One region of the Micromonospora sp. CPCC 206171 genome, then DNA from elsewhere that is predicted to be linked to it. Evidence: riboswitches for the same ligand, from Rfam matches in the RefSeq annotation. Region 1 holds a riboswitch; each other region holds the start of a gene.
The links. A riboswitch is a leader RNA that binds a small molecule or an ion and turns the genes downstream of it on or off. The one in region 1 is predicted to bind cyclic di-AMP.

Region 2: it holds a riboswitch for cyclic di-AMP, as region 1 does, so the genes downstream of both, V6U89_RS09375 (coiled-coil domain-containing protein) here and V6U89_RS08210 (C40 family peptidase) in region 1, are expected to answer to the same signal.
Region 3: it holds a riboswitch for cyclic di-AMP, as region 1 does, so the genes downstream of both, V6U89_RS26870 (C39 family peptidase) here and V6U89_RS08210 (C40 family peptidase) in region 1, are expected to answer to the same signal.

The regions. Positions count from the first base shown of each region.
Region 1 is NZ_JBAKHT010000004.1:242,359-248,241, reverse strand. Features, by position in the region: gene V6U89_RS08240 (GNAT family N-acetyltransferase) at 1-205, shown strand, start outside; gene V6U89_RS08235 (VOC family protein) at 221-655, opposite strand; tRNA gene V6U89_RS08230 (tRNA-Gly) at 902-975, opposite strand; gene V6U89_RS08225 (zinc metalloprotease) at 1,213-2,199, shown strand; gene V6U89_RS08220 (pyridoxamine 5'-phosphate oxidase family protein) at 2,265-2,831, opposite strand; gene dcd (dCTP deaminase) at 2,910-3,488, shown strand; gene V6U89_RS08210 (C40 family peptidase) at 3,531-4,571, opposite strand; cyclic di-AMP (ydaO/yuaA leader) riboswitch at 4,584-4,720, opposite strand; gene V6U89_RS08205 (NlpC/P60 family protein) at 4,869-5,883, opposite strand, start outside.
Region 2 is NZ_JBAKHT010000005.1:201,244-207,126, reverse strand. Features, by position in the region: gene V6U89_RS09395 (carbonic anhydrase) at 1-124, opposite strand, end outside; partial or broken gene V6U89_RS09390 (alpha/beta fold hydrolase) at 273-1,169, shown strand; gene V6U89_RS09385 (HelD family protein) at 1,437-3,554, shown strand; gene V6U89_RS09380 (cation diffusion facilitator family transporter) at 3,720-4,634, shown strand; cyclic di-AMP (ydaO/yuaA leader) riboswitch at 4,776-4,907, shown strand; gene V6U89_RS09375 (coiled-coil domain-containing protein) at 4,912-5,883, shown strand, end outside.
Region 3 is NZ_JBAKHT010000034.1:25,588-31,470, forward strand. Features, by position in the region: gene V6U89_RS26865 (alpha/beta fold hydrolase) at 1-542, opposite strand, end outside; gene V6U89_RS26870 (C39 family peptidase) at 649-1,473, opposite strand; cyclic di-AMP (ydaO/yuaA leader) riboswitch at 1,710-1,850, opposite strand; gene V6U89_RS26875 (hypothetical protein) at 2,154-2,918, opposite strand; gene V6U89_RS26880 (hypothetical protein) at 3,071-3,478, opposite strand; gene V6U89_RS26885 (acyltransferase family protein) at 3,681-4,892, opposite strand; gene V6U89_RS26890 (hypothetical protein) at 5,173-5,607, shown strand; gene V6U89_RS26895 (glycosyltransferase family 2 protein) at 5,697-5,883, shown strand, end outside.

The DNA of each region.
Region 1 (5,883 bases):
CTATGCAGTGGAGGCACTCGTCGCCCTGCTGAACGTCGCGGCCGATCACGGGCTGTCCCGAGTTGTCGCCGACACCACCGAGGACAACATCGCTTCCCAGCGGACCCTCGAACGTGCCGGGTTCCGCCACACAGGCACCAACGGTGACCTGTACCTGTACGAGGTACTCCTCGACACCCCTTCGCGACCGGCTCAGACGCGGTAGCCCGACCGCGGCCACTCAGTCGAGACAGAACTCGTTGCCCTCGACGTCCTGCATCACGAGGCACGACTCGTTGTCGCCATCGGCAGGCAGTAGTCGCACGCGTACCGCGCCGAGCGCGACCAGTCGTGCGCATTCGGCCTCAAGTGCGGCCAACCGCTCTTCACCCACGAGCCCGGTGCCGACCCGCACGTCAAGGTGCAGCCGATTCTTGACGACCTTGCCCTCGGGAACGCGCTGGAAGAACAGTCGCGGGCCCACCCCTGAGGGATCGATGCAGGCGAACGCTGCGCCCTGATGCTCCGGCGGCAGCGCGCGATCGAAGTCGTCCCAGGTAGCAAACCCCTCCGGTGGTGGCGGTACGACGTACCCCAACACCTCGCACCAGAAACGAGCGACACGCTCAGGTTCTGCGCAGTCGAAAGTGACTTGGATCTGCCTGACCGACGCCATCGGGCCACCATAGAGGCGGGGTCTTTCGTCGTCTCCACGGGCCCACCCCTGGCAATGAGGGGGATCCGTGCACCCGATGATCTACCAACACACCGCCCGCGAGCGAGACGAGCACATCGCCGACGCGCTCAGCTCCCAGATCAAGCAGAGCCAGGATCGGGCGCGTAGCGGGCACGACAAGCGCAGGAAGCGATAGCGACGACTGAGGCCCCAGCCAGGAACCGGTCCTGAGCTGGGGCCTTACGTTGGAGCGGGTGACGGGAATCGAACCCGCACTGTCAGCTTGGGAAGCTGATGTTCTGCCATTGAACTACACCCGCAGGCGGCACCACTGTACCTGAGGTGACCGCCGCCGTGCACCCAGGTACCCCCCGGGCACGCCGGCGCCCCCGCCACCGTGACCGATCTTGGACTCAACGCATTCACGTAGAGCTAAAAGTTTCACAGCGGCAACATATGACCGTTCTCAAATCTGTCGATCGGTTGTAACGTCACCCCCACGTTCTCGACCACGGTGTGACATACCCCCTGTCACGCCGCCAGAAAGAGGTGGGCCCATGGGACTCCGTCCCAACCTGCTGACCCGGCGTGCCGCCGGTGTCGCGTCGACGACCCTCGCGCTGCTGCTCAGCACCGCCGCGGTAGGCGTCGTCCCCGCTGCTTCCGCCTTCTCGGCCGCCCCGAGCGAGGCCTGCGCCGAGCCCGCCGACGTCCACTCGGACGCTCGGATCAAGAAGGGCGGGATCGCCAAGCACGAACCCAACGAGCTGACCGCCAAGCAGGTCCGCGAGCGCGAGGCCGACCTGGCCACCGCGCTGCGCGAGCGGGCGAGCTTCCGGGCCGGCGCCCAGGCCGCCGCTCCGCTGGCCAGCGTCACCATCCCGGTCGTCGTGCACGTGATCCAGCGCGACAGCACCCGGGCCGGCGGCAACATCCCGGACTCGATGATCACCTCGCAGATCAGCGTGCTGAACCAGGCCTACGCCGGTGCCACCGGCGGCGCGGCCACGGCCTTCGGCTTCCAGCTGACGAAGATCAACCGGGTGACCAACCCGGCGTGGTACCCGATCGTGCAGGGCTCGTCGGCCGAGCGGTCGATGAAGACCTCCCTGCGCGAGGGCGGCAAGAACACGCTCAACATCTACCTGGGCGAGCTGAGCGACGACCTGCTCGGCTGGGCGACCTTCCCGCAGCGGAAGCTGAACAGCATGGACGGCGTGGTCGTGCTGAGCGAGTCGCTGCCGGGCGGTACCGCCGCCAACTACAACCAGGGCGACACCGGCACCCACGAGGTCGGCCACTGGCTGAACCTCTACCACACCTTCCAGGGTGGATGCTCCGGCTCGGGTGACAGCGTCAGCGACACCCCGGCCGAGGCCTCGCCGGCGTTCCAGTGCCCGACCGGGCGGGACACCTGCACCACGGCCGGCCTGGACCCGATCACCAACTTCATGGACTACACGTACGACTCGTGCATGTACCAGTTCACCCCTGGTCAGGCGAGCCGCATGCTGACCGCGTGGAACGCGTACCGCGCGGCGTAACACCCCCAGCAGACGCCGATGCCGGCTCCGTCGCTCCGACGGGGCCGGCATCGGCGTCTCGGCGGTCAGGCGGCGGGGCGGCGGGTGTCGAAACCGTGGCGGCCGCGGCGGGCCGGCCGCCGATCGGGTACGCCGGTGGCGTCGCCGCTGCGGCGGGCGGCGACCGGATCGAGCCAGACCTGGACGGCGGAGGACCCGTGGCCCTCGCCGGGCTGGCCGAGCCCGCCCTGGTCGCGGCGGGTCAGCATCGCCACGTCGACGCTGAACTCGAAGAGTCGCCAGTCGACCTGCGGCGCCGCCCGGCCGAGGCGAGCCACCCGGGCGACCCGGGCCGGGTCGGTGACCGGTTGCGCGCGACCGGCGACGTACGCCTCGTCGTCGGTCTCCTCCGGCGGGAACGAGTGCAACGCGTATCGCCCGTCGCGTTCGAGGTCGCGCCGCTTGGGCGAGTCGACGACGAAGCAGAACAGCCCCTCGTCGGTGATCACGGGGCAGACCGGGTGCACCCGGGGCCCACCGTCGGCGCGAACGGTGGCCAGGTAGCCGAAGCCCGGCCCGTACTGCTGCATGAGAAGGCGGATCCCGTCGGCGAGTCGGGGCTCGTCAGCGGCGAATTCGGACCAGGAAGCCATACGGACATCCTATCGAACATGTGTACGAACGCGTAGTCCGACACGCAGGTCACCCGGTCCGCTCGATATGGTGTGCCGATGCTGCTCTCCGACCGCGACCTGGTCTCCGAGATCAAGGCGGGCACGCTCGCGCTGGAGCCCTTCGAGCCCACGCTGGTACAGCCGTCCAGCATCGACGTGCGGCTCGACAAGCTCTTCCGCGTCTTCAACAACCACCTGTACACGCACATCGACCCGGCCATGCAGCAGGACGAGCTCACCTCGATGGTCGAGGTGCCGGAGGGCGAGCCGTTCGTGCTGCACCCTGGCGAGTTCGTGCTCGCCTCCACGCTGGAGGTCATCTCGCTGGGCGACCAGCTCGCCGGCCGACTGGAGGGCAAGTCCAGCCTGGGCCGGCTCGGCCTGCTCACCCACTCGACCGCCGGCTTCATCGACCCGGGCTTCTCCGGGCACGTGACGCTGGAGCTGTCGAACGTGGCGAACCTGCCGATCACGCTCTGGCCCGGGATGAAGATCGGCCAGCTCTGCATCTTCCGGCTCTCGTCCCCGGCCGAGCACCCGTACGGCTCCGCCGTCTACGGGTCGCGCTACCAGGGCCAGCGCGGGCCGACCCCGAGCCGTTCCTGGCAGAACTGGCGCACCTGGCCCACCCGCTGACGCCGGGCCGGGCCCCCGGCACCCCGGGAGCCCGGCGCGCACTCAGTCCGGCCGGCCGTAGCTGTTGACCGGCCCGTCGTCGACCCGCTTCATCTTGATTGGCTGGCCCGCCTGGGAGGCGTGCACCACCCAGCCGCCGCCGACGTACATGCCGACGTGGTGCAGGTCGGCGTAGTAGAAGACCAGGTCGCCCGGGCGCAGGTCGGCCCGGCTCACCCGGGCGGTCACCTGGCGCTGCTGGCGGGCGTTGTGCGGCAGCGAGACACCGGCCTTCGCCCACGCCGCGAGCATCAGCCCGGAGCAGTCGTACGAGTTGGGACCCTCGGCACCCCAGACGTACGGCTTGCCGATCTGCGCGCAGGCGAACTTGACGGCCGTGCCGGCCGGGCCGCCGGGATAGCCGGCCGGGCACGGGGCCGGGCGCAGCGCACCCCCGCCACCGTTGCCGTACACCTTGAGCCGCAGTTTCTGCAGCCGATCGATCTCGGCGTTGATCTGCTTCTTCTTCGCGGCGAGCTGGGCCTCGGTACGGGTCAGCTGAGCGACCATCTCGTCCAGCGGCGCCTTCTCCGCGGCCAGCTTGTCCCGCAGCTCCTTGACGGTCCGCACGTCGCGCTGCTGGCGCTGGGCGAACCGGTCGAGCATTTCGAGCTGGTCGACCAGTTCGGCGGGGGAGCTGCTGCCGAACAGGGCGTTGACGGCGGAGACGTTCTCCCCCTTGTACGCCTCGGCGGCGAGCCCGGTGACCTGGTTCATCGCGAGGTCGACCTGGAGTTGCAGCGGATCGATGCGCTTGGCCAGCGCGTCGGCCTGCCGGCGCTTGGCGGCCAGGTCCTGACGGGTGGCGTTGTGCTGCTCGATGATCGGTTCGAGCCTGTTCCAGTCCTGGTCGATCTGCCGCTCGATCTCGGCGACCGAGGGTTCGGCGTGGGCCGCCGTGGCAGCGCCGGTCAGTACGACGGCGGCACCGGCGAGGGCGGCAAGGACGGTGGTGAAGCGGGACCAGCGTGGGCGCGGCGCAGCCGTCAGCCGGGCGACCTGGGTCGACCCGTACGACGGTGGCCGCGGGGCATGGTGTGCCACCGGGCTCCGGGCTCCTTCTTCCGCGACCGCCTACCGGGTTAGCTGACGGGTTCGGGCGGGAAGGGAGCGCCCTACCGCAGTGGCTGCGGATTCACCCCGGCTTACCTGGGTCCCCGGCTCGCCCGCGGGCGACTCGGCGGTGCCGGCCACTGCCGCCCGGGTTGGACGGACCTGTCGCGGCCGACGAAGGACCAGAGTAGAGAGGACCGTTATCGATCCGCAACCCGCCATGCCGTGCCGGGTCCCGGATACGCGGAACCCCCGGTCGGTCGACCGGGGGTTCGCGGCGAGCTCGGGTCAGTTCGGTCGCCGGAAGCCGGCGACCGGCATGTAGTCGACGCTGGTGACCTGGACCGGTTTGCCGGTCCGTGGCGCGTGGACCATCAGCCCACTGCCCAGATAGAGACCCACATGGTGCAGGTCGCTGTAGAAGAAGACCAGATCACCGGGGCGCGCCTCGGAGCGCGGGATGGCCTTGCCCTCGTTCCACTGGGCGCCGGTGTGGTGGGTCAGGTAGATGCCGGCGGCCTTGTAGGCGTACTGGGTGAGGCCGGAGCAGTCGAACGAGTCCGGCCCGTCGGCACCCCAGACGTACGGGTCGCCTACCTGCTGGCAGGCCACCCGGATGGCGGTCTGCGCGGCGGAACTCACCACGCCCTTGACGGTCGGGCAGCCGGCCACCTTGACGACGGTCTTCGGCATCGACGCCTGGAGCCGCTTGATCTCGGAGTTGATCTGCGCCTTCTTGGCGGCCAGCTCCTTCTCCTGCTTGACCTCCGCGGCGATCAGCGCATCGAGCTTCTGCTTCTCGCCGTCGTACTTCTGCCGGGCGTCGATGACGACCTGGAGCTCCTTGCGCTCCTGCGCGGCGAGGCGGTCGAGGATGGTCAGCTGCTCGGTCAGGGTGCCCGGCTTGGCGCTGACCAGCAGCGCGCCGATGTCCTGCGAGGGGCCCGTCATGTAGTACCGGGAGGCGAGGTCGCCCACCCGGTTCATCGCCAGCTCGGTCTGCAGGGCCAGCGGCTGGATCTTCTTCTCCAGCTCCGCCGACTTCTTGCGGTTGACCTTGAGGTGCGCGCGGACCTTGTTGTACTGCTCGATGGTCGGCTCGAGCTGTTCCCACTGCTTGTCGATCGCCGCCTCGATCTCCTCCGGCGTGGGCGCGGCGTGCGCCGGCACGGCGAACATCCCGGCGCCGACGACCACGGCGGCGACCAATGTGAGCAGACGGCGGGCGACCCGGCGCAGGCCGGCGGGGTGAGTGGGCGGACGACCCTGGGCGTGACGATGAGGGGGCATGGTTGCCACCGGC
Region 2 (5,883 bases), on a different contig from region 1:
CCGCGGCGGCGGTGACGTCGTGGCCGTGCACCGGCTGCCCGCTGACGAAGCGGCGGTTGCCGGTCAGCAGCTCGGCCAGCGCGGCCCGGGGCGTCCGCGCCGCCGCCGCGCTCGAACCGGTCATGTCCCCCAGCCTGCTCACGGATCCGGCCGCGCGGGGCGGGATGCGAATCTTCTCACCACCACGGTTGGCGTGGTGTCATGACGGGTAGCCGGTGTTACCGCCGGGTTAACCCGGTATGAGGGGACCGGACGGCCCGGGGGAGGTCACGATGTCGGAGCAGCAGCAGGTACGGCTTCCCGACGACGTGATCCTGCACGTGGAGGTGACCGGGCCGGCGGACGCCGAGGTCACCGTGATCATGCTGCACGGCTGGACGCTGGACGGGCGGGCCTGGCACCGGCAGCTCGCCGACCTGACGGCCCGCTTCGGCCCGCGGGTCCGGGTGGTGACCTACGACGCCCGCGGGCACGGCCGGTCCAGCTGCATGGCCCTGCGCACGGCGACCCTGGCCCAGCTCGGCGACGACCTCGCCGCGGTGGTCGACGCGGTGGCCCCGACGGGCCGGGTCGTGCTGGTCGGGCACTCGATGGGCGGGATGACCGTGATGGAGTACGCCCACCGTCACCCCGAGCACTTCGCCGCCCGGACCGCCGGGCTGGTCTTCGTCTCGACCACCGCCGAGGGGCACACGCACACGGTCTACGGCCTGTCGCCGCGCATCGCCCGGCTGATCCGGATCGCCGAGACCACCGGCGCCGGGGTGCTGGCCCGCTGCGGCTCCTGGCGCCCGCCACGGGCGCTGCTGCGCGCACTGCGCCCGAGCATCCGTTGGATGCTCTTCGGCGACCGCTGCGACCCGTCCGACATCCGCCTGGTCACCTCGGCGGTGGCCCGCGCCTCGCTGCGCTCGATCGGCGGGTTCCGCGCCTCGATCGGCGCCCAGCACCGGCTGGAGACGCTGGCCGAGCTGGCCCACCTGCCGGCGGCGGCGCTGGTCGGCGACCGGGACCGGCTCACCCCGCCGCCCTGCGCGGAGTCGATCACCGCCGCGCTGCCGGTGACCGAGCTGACCGTCTGCCCGGGCGCCGGGCACATGCTGATGATGGAGCGCCCGGACGAGGTGAACGCCGCGCTGGCCGGGGTGCTGGACCGGGTGCTGGCCGGCGCGCCGCAGATCGGCGCGACCGAGATCGGCGCCACGGAGATCAGCGCGAGGGTGATCAGCGCCGCCGGGCCGGCGAGGACGGGCCCGGCCGGGCCGACGACGACGGGCGCGACGGAGCCGGTTCCGGCCGGCTGAGCGGCCGGTGGAGGGTGGCGGACGTCGCGGGACGCGGCATGGCCGCGAAGGGGGGTGGCAGGCTGCCCGTACCCTCATTCCGCCTGGCGTGCGCCCGCGCCCGGCCGCCGCCGTCGCACAGGAGCCGTCACGTTGACCGACCAGACCACCCTGGAGCAGGAGATCGCCGCCGAGCAGCGGCATCTCGACCGGGTGTACGCCCGCCTGGCCGAACTGCGCCGCTCGGCGGCGCAGGCCGAGAAGGAGGGCTACCGGCTGGCCCGGGTGGGCAACTTCGGCGCGCTGGTCGAGCGGGACGCGATGGTGTTCCACGCCGCCCAGCGGCGGTACGTGCTGGACGCCGAGCACGAGGGGCTGGTCTTCGGCCGGCTCGACCTGCGGACCGGCCAGGTGCTGCACGTCGGACGGCTCGGCGTACGGGGCGAGAACGCCGAGACGCTGGTGGTCGACTGGCGCGCCCCGGCCGCCGCCGCGTTCTACCAGGCGACCCCCGCCGAGCCGCTGGGCGTGGTCCGACGGCGCACCATCCAGTCGTCCGCCGAGAAGGTCACCCGGATCGAGGACGACCTGCTCGACCCGGAGTCGGCGCCGGCCGAGATGGCGGTGGTCGGTGACGGGGCCCTGCTGGCGACCCTGTCCCGGGCGACCGGCCGGGGCATGCGCGACATCGTGGCGACCATCCAGCGGGAGCAGGACGAGGCGATCCGCTCCCCCGGCTCCGGGGTCACCATCGTCTCCGGCGGCCCGGGCACCGGCAAGACGGCGGTCGCGCTGCACCGCGCGGCGTACCTGCTCTATTCCGACCGCAGCCGGTACGCCGGCGGCGGCATCCTGGTGGTCGGCCCGTCCTCGGTCTTCGTGGAGTACATCGCCTCGGTGCTGCCCTCGCTCGGCGAGGAGACCGCCACGCTGCACTCGCTGGGCTCGCTCTTCCCGGGCATGTCGGCGACCCGGACCGATCCGCCGGAGGTGGCGGCGGTGAAGGGCTCGCTGCGGATGCGGAAGGTGCTGGAGCGGGCGGTACGCGACGCGGTGCCGGACGGGCCGGACGAGCTGCGCCTGCTCTACCGGGGCGAGCTGCTCCGGCTGGAGCGCCGCGAGCTGGACGGCGTCCGGGACCGGGCGCTGTCCCGGGGCGCGCGGCGCAACGAGGTACGCCGGGTCGCCTTCGACGCGGTGCTCGCGGCGCTGTACGCCCAGGCCCGCCGGCTGGGCGTCACCCGGCTGCCGGAGCAGCGCGCCTTCGAGGACGAGATCATCGACCGGCCGGAGTTCCGCGAGTTCCTCAAGGCGTGGTGGCCCCGGCTGCACCCGCGGCACGTGCTGGGCTGGCTGGCCCGGCCGGAGCGGCTGCGCCGGTACGCCGGTGGCATCCTGTCCCGGGCGGAGACCGCGCTGCTGGTCGAGGCGTACCGGGTGCTGGACGCGCAGGGGCTGACGGTGGCCGACATCGCCCTGCTCGACGAGCTGGACGCGCTGCTGGGCAAGCCGGTGCGGCCGGCCCGGGCCAAGCGTGACCCGTACCAGCTGGCCGGCGGCGTGCGCGAGCTGAGCACGTTCGCCGACCGGCAGCGGGCCGCCCGGGCGGCGGCCCGGGAACGCCCGGAGGATTACCGCGACTACGCGCACGTGGTGGTGGACGAGTCGCAGGACGTCTCGCCGATGCAGTGGCGGATGATCGGCCGGCGCGGCCGGCTCGCCTCCTGGACGGTGGTGGGCGACCCGGCGCAGACCGCCTGGACCGGTGACCCGCAGGAGCTGGACCGGGCCCGGGACCAGGCGCTGGGCCGGCGGCGGCGGCACCGCTTCGCGTTGACCACGAACTACCGCAACTCGGCGGAGATCTTCGCGGTGGCGGCGGCGGAGATCCGCCGGCTCTACCCCGACCTGGAGCTGCCGACGGCGGTCCGCTCCACCGGCGTGGAGCCGGTCGCGCTGACCGTCGCCGCCGACCGCCTGCCGGCGGCGACCGTGCAGGCCGTCGAGGCACTGCTCACCGAGGTGGAGGGCACGGTCGGCGTGATCACGCCGGTGCCGCGCCGCGACGAGGTGGCCGGCTGGCTGAGCGGGCGCGGCGGCTCCCGGCTCCAGGTGGTGACCAGCCTTCAGGCCAAGGGCATGGAGTACGACGGCGTCGTGCTCATCTCCCCGCGCGAGATCCGCGCCGATCCCGGCTCGGGCGTGCGCACCCTCTACGTCGCCCTCTCCCGCGCCACCCAGCGCCTCACCACCATCGACCCCACCCCCTAACCCCCCGAGCCCGCACTTTCAGAGAAAGAGGGGCCTCCGCGCGCGGAACAGCCACGCTTTCTCTGAAAGTGCGGCTCGCGCAGGGTGGGTATGGGGGTTGGTTGCATACATAGCTATGTGAGCATAGGTTGGGTTCGAGTCGTCGGGGCGACGGAGGGTGTGGGCGTGGGCGCAGGTCATGACCACCACGGGTCGGTCGCGAACGCGGCGCACCGCCACCGGGGGCGGCTCTGGGCGGCCTCCGCGCTGCTCGCCGCGCTGATGGTGGTCGAGGCCGTCGCCGCGTTCGGCACCGGCTCGCTGGCCCTGCTCTCCGACGCCGGGCACATGTTCACCGACGTGCTCGGCATCGGCATGGCGCTGGCCGCCATCACCGCCATCCGGCACGGCGACCGGGACCCGCAGCGCACCTTCGGGCTCTACCGGCTGGAGGTGCTGGCCGCGCTCGCCAACGCCGTCCTGCTCAGCGGGGTGGCGATCTACGTGCTGATCGAGGCGGTCCGCCGGTTCGGCGATCCGCCGGAGGTGCGCACCGGGCCGATGCTGGCGGTGGCGGTGCTCGGCCTGCTGGCCAACCTCGTCGCGTTCGCGCTGCTGCGCGCGGGGGCGCAGGAGAGCATCAACCTGCGCGGAGCGTACCTGGAGGTGCTCGGCGACCTGCTCGGCTCACTGGGCGTGATCGGGGCCGCGCTGCTCATCGCCGGCACCGGCTGGTGGTGGGCCGACCCGGCCGTGGCGGTCGCGATCGGCCTGTTCATCCTCCCCCGCACCTGGCGGCTCGGCCGCGCGGCGGTGCGCATCCTGGTCCAGGCCGCCCCGGAGCATCTCCAGGTGACCGCCGTGCACGACCGGCTGACCGCCGTCCCCGGCGTCGCCGAGGTGCACGACCTGCACGTCTGGACGCTCACCTCCGGCATGGAGGTCGCCTCCGCCCACCTCACCATGGTCCCCGGCGCCGAGGTCGGCACGGTGCTCGCCGCCGCCCGCACCGCCCTGCACGAGGACTTCCACATCGAGCACGCCACCCTCCAGATCGAGCCGGGGGCCGCCCCCGGCGCCTGCGGGCAGGTCGAGTGGTGACGAAATCGGACACCTATTGTCCAGTTATGTCACCTACACCGCGATTCACTCCAGTACCCTCAGTCACGAAACGGGCGGGTGTCACACCCGTACCGGTAGGCTCGGTCCCGGCCTCCGCCAGGCGGCACCCTCCGGTGCCGGCGGTGGCCGCCGCCTAATCGCCTGCCAGGGCGAGCCGGGGAACCATGTTCGTGGGGTGCATCCGCGTCAGCGGTAGGGATCTTCCGTCCCGAACCCGTCAGCTAACCCGGTCGGCGGCTGACGGAAGGACATGTTCATGCACGTACGACGTACCACCGCACGGCTGGCGGCCGCGGTCGTCGCGGCACTCGCCCTCGGCGTGTCGTCCGCGCCCGTCCCGGCGACCGCCGCTCCCCCCGCCACCCGGCTCGCCGCCGCCCCCGGCGACCCCGAGGGCGGCACCCCGGCGCTGCGGGCCCAGCTCGACGCGGCCAGCAAGGGCTGGATCGACGCCAAGGCCGCGCTGGAACGCTCCACCAAGCGGCAGCAGGAACTCAACAACCAGCTCAAGACGATGGAGTCGGAGCTGACCGTCCGGCAGGGCAAGGTCGGCGAGATCGCCGGCGTGGCGTACCGGACCGGGCGGCTCGGGCCGGTGTCGGCGCTGCTCAACAGCTCCAGCCCCGAAGGCTTCCTGGACCGGGCGGCGGCGCTGGAGACGGTCGCTTCCCACGAGGACCGGGAGCTGCGCAACCTGATCCGGACCCGTGACGACGCCACCCGCACCCGGGCCGCGCTCGACCAGGAGCTCGTCGAGCAGCGCAAGCAGGTCGCGGTGATGGCCAAGCGCAAGCAGCAGGCCGAGCGGGCCCTGGCGGTGGCCGCGGCCGACAAGCCCGCCGCCAGCGCCGGCGGCGGCTCCAACCCGGGTACCTCCACCGCCAACGCCAAGGCGGCGCCGCGCAACCCCGACGGCTCCTGGCCGTCGGAATCCTGCAGCGTCAACGATCCCACCCCGGCCAACGGCTGCATCACCCCGCGCATGCTCAACGCGCTGCGGCAGGCCCAGGCGGCCGGCTTCACCCGGTACGTCTCCTGCTACCGCCCCAGCGGCTCCGGCGAGCACCCCAAGGGCCGGGCCTGCGACTTCGCGGCGCAGAAGAGCGGCTTCGGCGGCGACGCGACCGGCGGTGACCGGACGTACGGCAACAACCTGGCCGCGTACTTCATCCGCAACGCCGACCGGCTCGCCGTGCTCTACGTGATCTGGTATCGGCAGATCTGGCTG
Region 3 (5,883 bases), on a different contig from region 1:
GGGTCCATGGCCAGCCGCCAGCGGCCGTCCTCGGCACGCAGCCCCGCGTCGATGACCGGGTGGTCCGGCGCGAAAAGCCCACCGAGGCCGGCCACCTTCAGGTAGCGGCGGGCCGCCTCGTCCCGGGTGGCGAACCAGGTCACCGGGCGCTCCGCCAGCTCGCGCGCCCGGGCCAGCTCGGCCGGCGACCAGACCGCCTTGATGCCCAGCCCGACCACCGCGTCCACCGGGAGCCCGGCGTCGCGGGCGGCCAGCGCCAGCGCGACCACCCCGCCGAGGGAGTGGCCGAGGACGACGAGCCGGTCAGCCGGGCGGGCCCCCTCGGGCACCGGGCCGAGCCCCGCCGCGACCTGCTCGGCGAACCCGGCGAAGGAGTACCCGGGCAGCGGCGGCGAGAAGCCGTGGCCGGCCAGGTCCGGCGCCAGCCAGCGGCCCGGGCAGCGGTGTTCCAGCAGCGGCGCCCAGGGCAGCCACACGTCGCCGGTGGCGCCCATCCCGTGCAGCAGCAACAGCAGCCGGCGGGTACCCGAGTCGTCGGTCATGGGCCGCAGTGTGCCACCGCCCGGCTCCGCCGCGCGAGATCCGCGCCAACGGCGACGGGCACCGGCCCCTGAGGGGAGCCGGTGCCCGGACGAGCGACGGTGTGGATCAGGCGGAGTAGCCGCGGGTGGCGATCCAGTTCGCCAGGTCGATGGTGCTGACCCAGTACGACGGCAGGTTCGGGTCCGCCGAGTCGGCGATCCGGACCGTCCGGCCGTCGTTCTTGTAGCCGACCACCGCGATGTAGTGGCCGCCCGGGAAGGAGTGCCAGCCGCCGTCGGTGTCGGTGGCGCTGCCCGCCACGTTCGCCACGACGCCCCGGCCGTCGGTGATCGCCGCGATCACGTCGGCCTGGAGCCGGTCGATCTGGGCGGAGCTGGGGGTGCCCTGGAACATCCGGGTCCGGTACGGGTCACCCTTGACGATCTGGTTCAGGACCCGGGTGGTGTCCAGCGCCGAGTTGGTGCCCATCTCGGTGGTGCCGAGCGGGCCGGCCAGCTCGTCCTGGGTCCGCTCGACGCCCGACGCGCTCAGCGCGTTGCGCACCGCGGCCGGACCGCAGTTGTAGTAGGTGGTCTGCGCCTGGTAGTCGTAGCGGAGGACCTTGGTCGACGGCGGCTTGGGGGCCGCCTTGCGGGTCACGTCCGGGTCCGCCTTGGCCTTGGTGGCGCTCGCCGACGGCGAGGGGCTGGCCGAGGGCGACGGCTTGTGGGCCGGGACGGCGACGCGGGCCTGGCTGCGGGTCGCGACGTCGTCCAGCCGGGGCGCCACCTCGGCGACGGCGGCCGAGGTCTGCTGGCGGGCGGGCGCCTCGTCGGCGAGCAGGGTGCTGGCGCCAGAGACGAGCACGAGCGCGGCGGCCGAGCCGGCGACCAACTGGTACGACCGTTCGGTGGCCAGGCGTCGCAGCTGCCGCTTCAGGGGGTGCTTCACGTGTTTCCTCCACGGTACGAGGGCGGGAGCGGCATGCCGGACCGGCGCGTGACAGGACGTCACCCGCGGTGTCGAAACCGGTGTGCGAGGCCGCTCGGCGGGGGGTGCGCCCGGTTGGAGGCCGGGCGGCGGGGTGAGGCCGGAATCAGCGCGCGAGGGCGCGAGGGACCGGCGGGATCACCCCGGTACCGAGGTGGAGAGCAAGCCGAGGAATGCGAGGGAACAGCAAGAGCTGGAACTCCTTCCGACACCGCCTACCGGGTTAGCTGACGGATTCGGGCGGGAAGAGCGCCCTACCACGGGCCGTGGCCCGCGGATTCACCCCGGACGTGCATGGGTCCCCGGTTCGTGAAATCACGATTGAGCGGGTCGGCGCGGCGTCGCCTCTTGCGATCGGAAACCGCACCGGACCCGGGCGACACTACTGGTCGGTCACGGGTCGGCCAAGCCCTGCGATCTGCGTAAACATGATCAGGGCGACCAATTTGCCGTACAGTTCGGCACTGACTTCGCTCGATGGGACAGGCGGTTGTTCCGGGATCGCCGGGCGACAACCGGACAGCACGGCAACAAATCCCGCCGATCGTCGCGATCGATGTCACCGGCTGTGACCGGATGACCGGTTTCACGGTCGCCGTGACGCGACTCACGGAAATACGGGTAACAATTCGGTCGCGTCCTCAGCCCACCCGTGCCGGCCGCCACCGCGCCGCGAGCGCCGTCCGTGCCGTCGCCGTCGCCGTCCGCTGGGCGGGCAGCCGCGCCGGACACAGTCGCTCCGCCGCCGCGTACGCCTCGACGGCGAGCGCGCGGGCCGCCGCGGCGGCCAGTTCGGCGTCCCGCCACGCCGACCGCTCCCGCCCGGCCGCCGCCCGGTACGCGTCCCGCCGACCGTCGCGTACCGCCCGGGCCAGCAGCACCTCCTGCTCGACGGGGTGCCGTCGGGGGTCCCAACCGTCCCGGTGCGCGAAGACGTCCCGCAGCCGCTCCACCGGCAGCTCGCCGCGCCAGTGCGCCGCCACCGCCGCCTGGTGCAGCCAGCGCTCCCGGCCCGCGTACTCGGCCGGCGTACGTGGGGTGCGCGGGGCGGGCAGCGCGGCGGCGCCGGTGAACCGGCGGGCGGCGGAATCCGCCTCGTCGTACGCGGTCCAGGCCCGGTCCACCTCCTCCTGGGCGGCCAGCCAGGCATCCCGCCGCCGGCGCGCGGTCTGGGCGGCGCCGGCCGCGGCGACGGCGATCTCCTCGGCGTACCGGCGCAGGTCCGCCAGCTCGGTCGCGGGATCGGCAGCTGGGGACGGGTCGACGACCGACTCGCCGGGGGCCGGGTCCCGCTCGGGGCGGGCGACCAGCACGGTGAGCACGGTCAGGGCGAGCACGAGCAGGGCCGACCAGATGGCGGCGGCGGTCGGGACCTCGACGAGGAACTGGTAGAGGACGGTGTTCACGGTGGGCACCTCCCGGAAGCGGGATGCGGAAAGAGGAGTCGCACCGGCCCGGTGTCGACGGGGCGAGGCCGGGGCGTCGCCGCGTGCCAGAGGGCGCGGGTGCGGGGGTGAGGTTCTCGGAGGCGCGGTCGCGGGTGGCCCCCGCGTGGCGGTCAGCCGACCGGCGGGGCGCGGGGACCGGTCGCGCCGGCGGCCAGCCCGGTGAGGGGCAGCGGCGGTGCGGTGACCGGATGGGCCGGCCGGCCGGCCGGGTCGATCGAGGTGACCGGATCGAGCGGAGCGGCGGGCGGGGCGACGAACGCACGGCCCGCGCTCGGGGCGTCCCCGCCAGCGAGCGTCACGGCGGGGACGGCGGCCGCGCGGACGGCGGACCCGTCGGGCACCGCCAGATCGGCGAGGATCGGGGCACCGGCCGGGCTCGGGGCGGCGGGAAGGGTGCCGACGTCCGGCACGGCCGGACCGCCGACGGAGAGCGCGACCGCCAGGGCGAGGCCGGTCAGCAGCCGGGAACTCCAGCGCGCCACCCACCACAGAGGACTGGTGAGCGCGACCGGAAGCACGGCACCACGCTACCGCCGATGCCGAGTGAACGCAGCGTCGCCGGGCGTGTCGGCGCGGCGCTCCCTGAGGTGTGCCGGGACGAGCGCCGGCAGTTCGCGGCGTGTCGTGCGATCCCCGGCCAACGTCACCCCGACACGCCGCGAACGGCGCGAGGCGCACGGGCACCGGAACCGGAGCGCACCGGCCAGGGTGGACCCGGGGTCAGTGGGGGTCGCGCGGGCCCGCGTACTCGACGGGTCGGCCGGCCGGCGCGCCGTCGGCGGCCGCCCGCGGCGCCGGCGTGGGCGGCGGCGTCGGCGCGGTCTCCGCGTCCGGGGTGGACGGGGCGGGGCGAGGCCGGCGACGGGGGGCCAGGCGACGCATCATCGGCGTCTCGACCCAGCGGTGCAGCAGGGCGGCCAGCACCAGGTTCACGGCCAGGAAGCCGAGCACCGCCAGCGGTCCCCACCAGCCGGGCAACCCGACGCCGAGGTGGCCGCTGGCCCGCAGCACGGTGACCATCACCAGCACGTGCACCAGATAGAAAGCGAACGAGACCTCACCGAGCCAGACCAACCGGCGGTGCCGCCAGGGCGAGGGCAGACCGCGCACGTCGGCGTCCGCCGCGGCGGTGATGATCAGGATGTACGCCACGGAGAGGATCGCCGCCCAGAGCTCGGCGCGGATCCACTGCGCAGCCACCACCCAGGTGAACACGAAGACGAGGCTGGCCAGCGGCAGGCCGGGGCCCCGCCAGCGGCCCCGCCGTAGCAGCTCGGCGGCCGCCACGCCCAGCCAGAACTCCAGCGAGCGGACCACTGGGAAGATCTGGGTGAACCACCAGGTGCTCTCGTCCGGCACCAGCGCCTGCCCGGGCCAGAGGGCCACGATCAGCAGCGGCACCGCCGCCACCACCGCCCAGAGCAGGCCGGCGCGGGCCCGGCGCAGGGCCGGCAGCACCAGCGGCAGGCAGAGGTAGAAGAACAGCTCGCAGGAGAGCGACCAGCTCACCGTGTTGATGGCGTAGAAGTAGCCGGGCGTCGGGTCCCAGGCCTGCACGAGCAGGAGGCTCTCCAGCGCGGCGCGGGGCACGATGGTGTCGGCGAACCACCACATCACCAGCAGGGCCGCCACCCAGGTCAGCAGGTGGTTCGGGTAGATCTTGGCGAGCCGTCGACGCCAGAAGTCGCGCCGCCGGTCCCCGTCGCGAGCCGACCAGACCAGCACGAACCCACTGAGGATGAAGAAGAACTGCACCCCGGACAGGCCCAGGGCGAACACCCCGCCGACGACCGCCTGGTAGTCCGGTTCGCCGACGATCCGCATGGTGCCCGCGTGGTAGCCGAAGACCAGCATCGCGGCCACCCAGCGCAGCCCGGTCAGCGACGGCAGCCGGCTCGCCGTGGCCGTCGGTGCGCCCACCGCGCTCGTCATGCCGGGCACTCCGCCGTAGCCACGCTCACCCGCACGTACCTCTCCTCCCCCGGCCGTTCGCCGCCGCGACCGCGGCCCGGCGCCGGACGGCGGCACCGGTCGTGCCACCGTCCGGGCACCCTACCGGCTGGTGGGGCCGCCACGACCCGGCCGGGGGACGCGGACCACCGGGAGATGTACGCGTGGGCTGCAGATTGCCCTAATATTCCCCGGACCCGCAGCCGACGTCGTGCCCGGCGGCGGGCTGGCCGGCGTCCTGGCTCCGGGCGCCCCGGCACGCGTGAACCACGAATTGGAGCGGCGATGGGCCAACAACGGCAACCTCGTCCTCAGCCACGCCGCCCACAAGCTGCTCAGCACGACGACCGCCGAGATCACGCCGACCGAGTTCAAGGTCAACCCGCGCGAGGCCGACGAGATCGACGAGAAGTACGACGTCTACGTCGTCCCGCTGGCCAACGCCTTCCGGCGCAGCTACGCGTACCGGATCCAGCTGATGACCCGGCTGGTCGAGCGGCTGAAGATCCCGGTGGTCGTGCCGGCCGTCCGCCCGGCCACCGCGACCTCCCCGGAGGCCCTGCTGGAGCGGATCCAGTGGCTGCGGGACCGCAACACGGCACTGGACGGCCAGGTGCGGACGCTGGAGCAGCAGCGGCTGCGGGCCCGGGCCAGGCGGGCCGTCGGCGCGCCGGTACGGCGCATCCTGAGCCGTTAACCCGCCGCTCGGCGGCTGTTCAGTAACTCCATCTCCCCCGGATACGTCAGGTTCCGGGGCCGTCCACCCGGGTGCACCAGGGTGGCGGCGTGGTCAACGAGCCGACGCGCGCCACCCCGCTGCTGAGCATCGTCGTGCCGGTCCACGGGGTGGAGGCGTACCTGTACCAGTGCCTCGAGTCGATCCGGGCGGACGTCCCGGCCGGCGAGCGGGGCACGGTCGAGCTGGTCGCCGTCGACGACGCCTCCCCGGACCGGTGCGGCGACATGCTGCGCG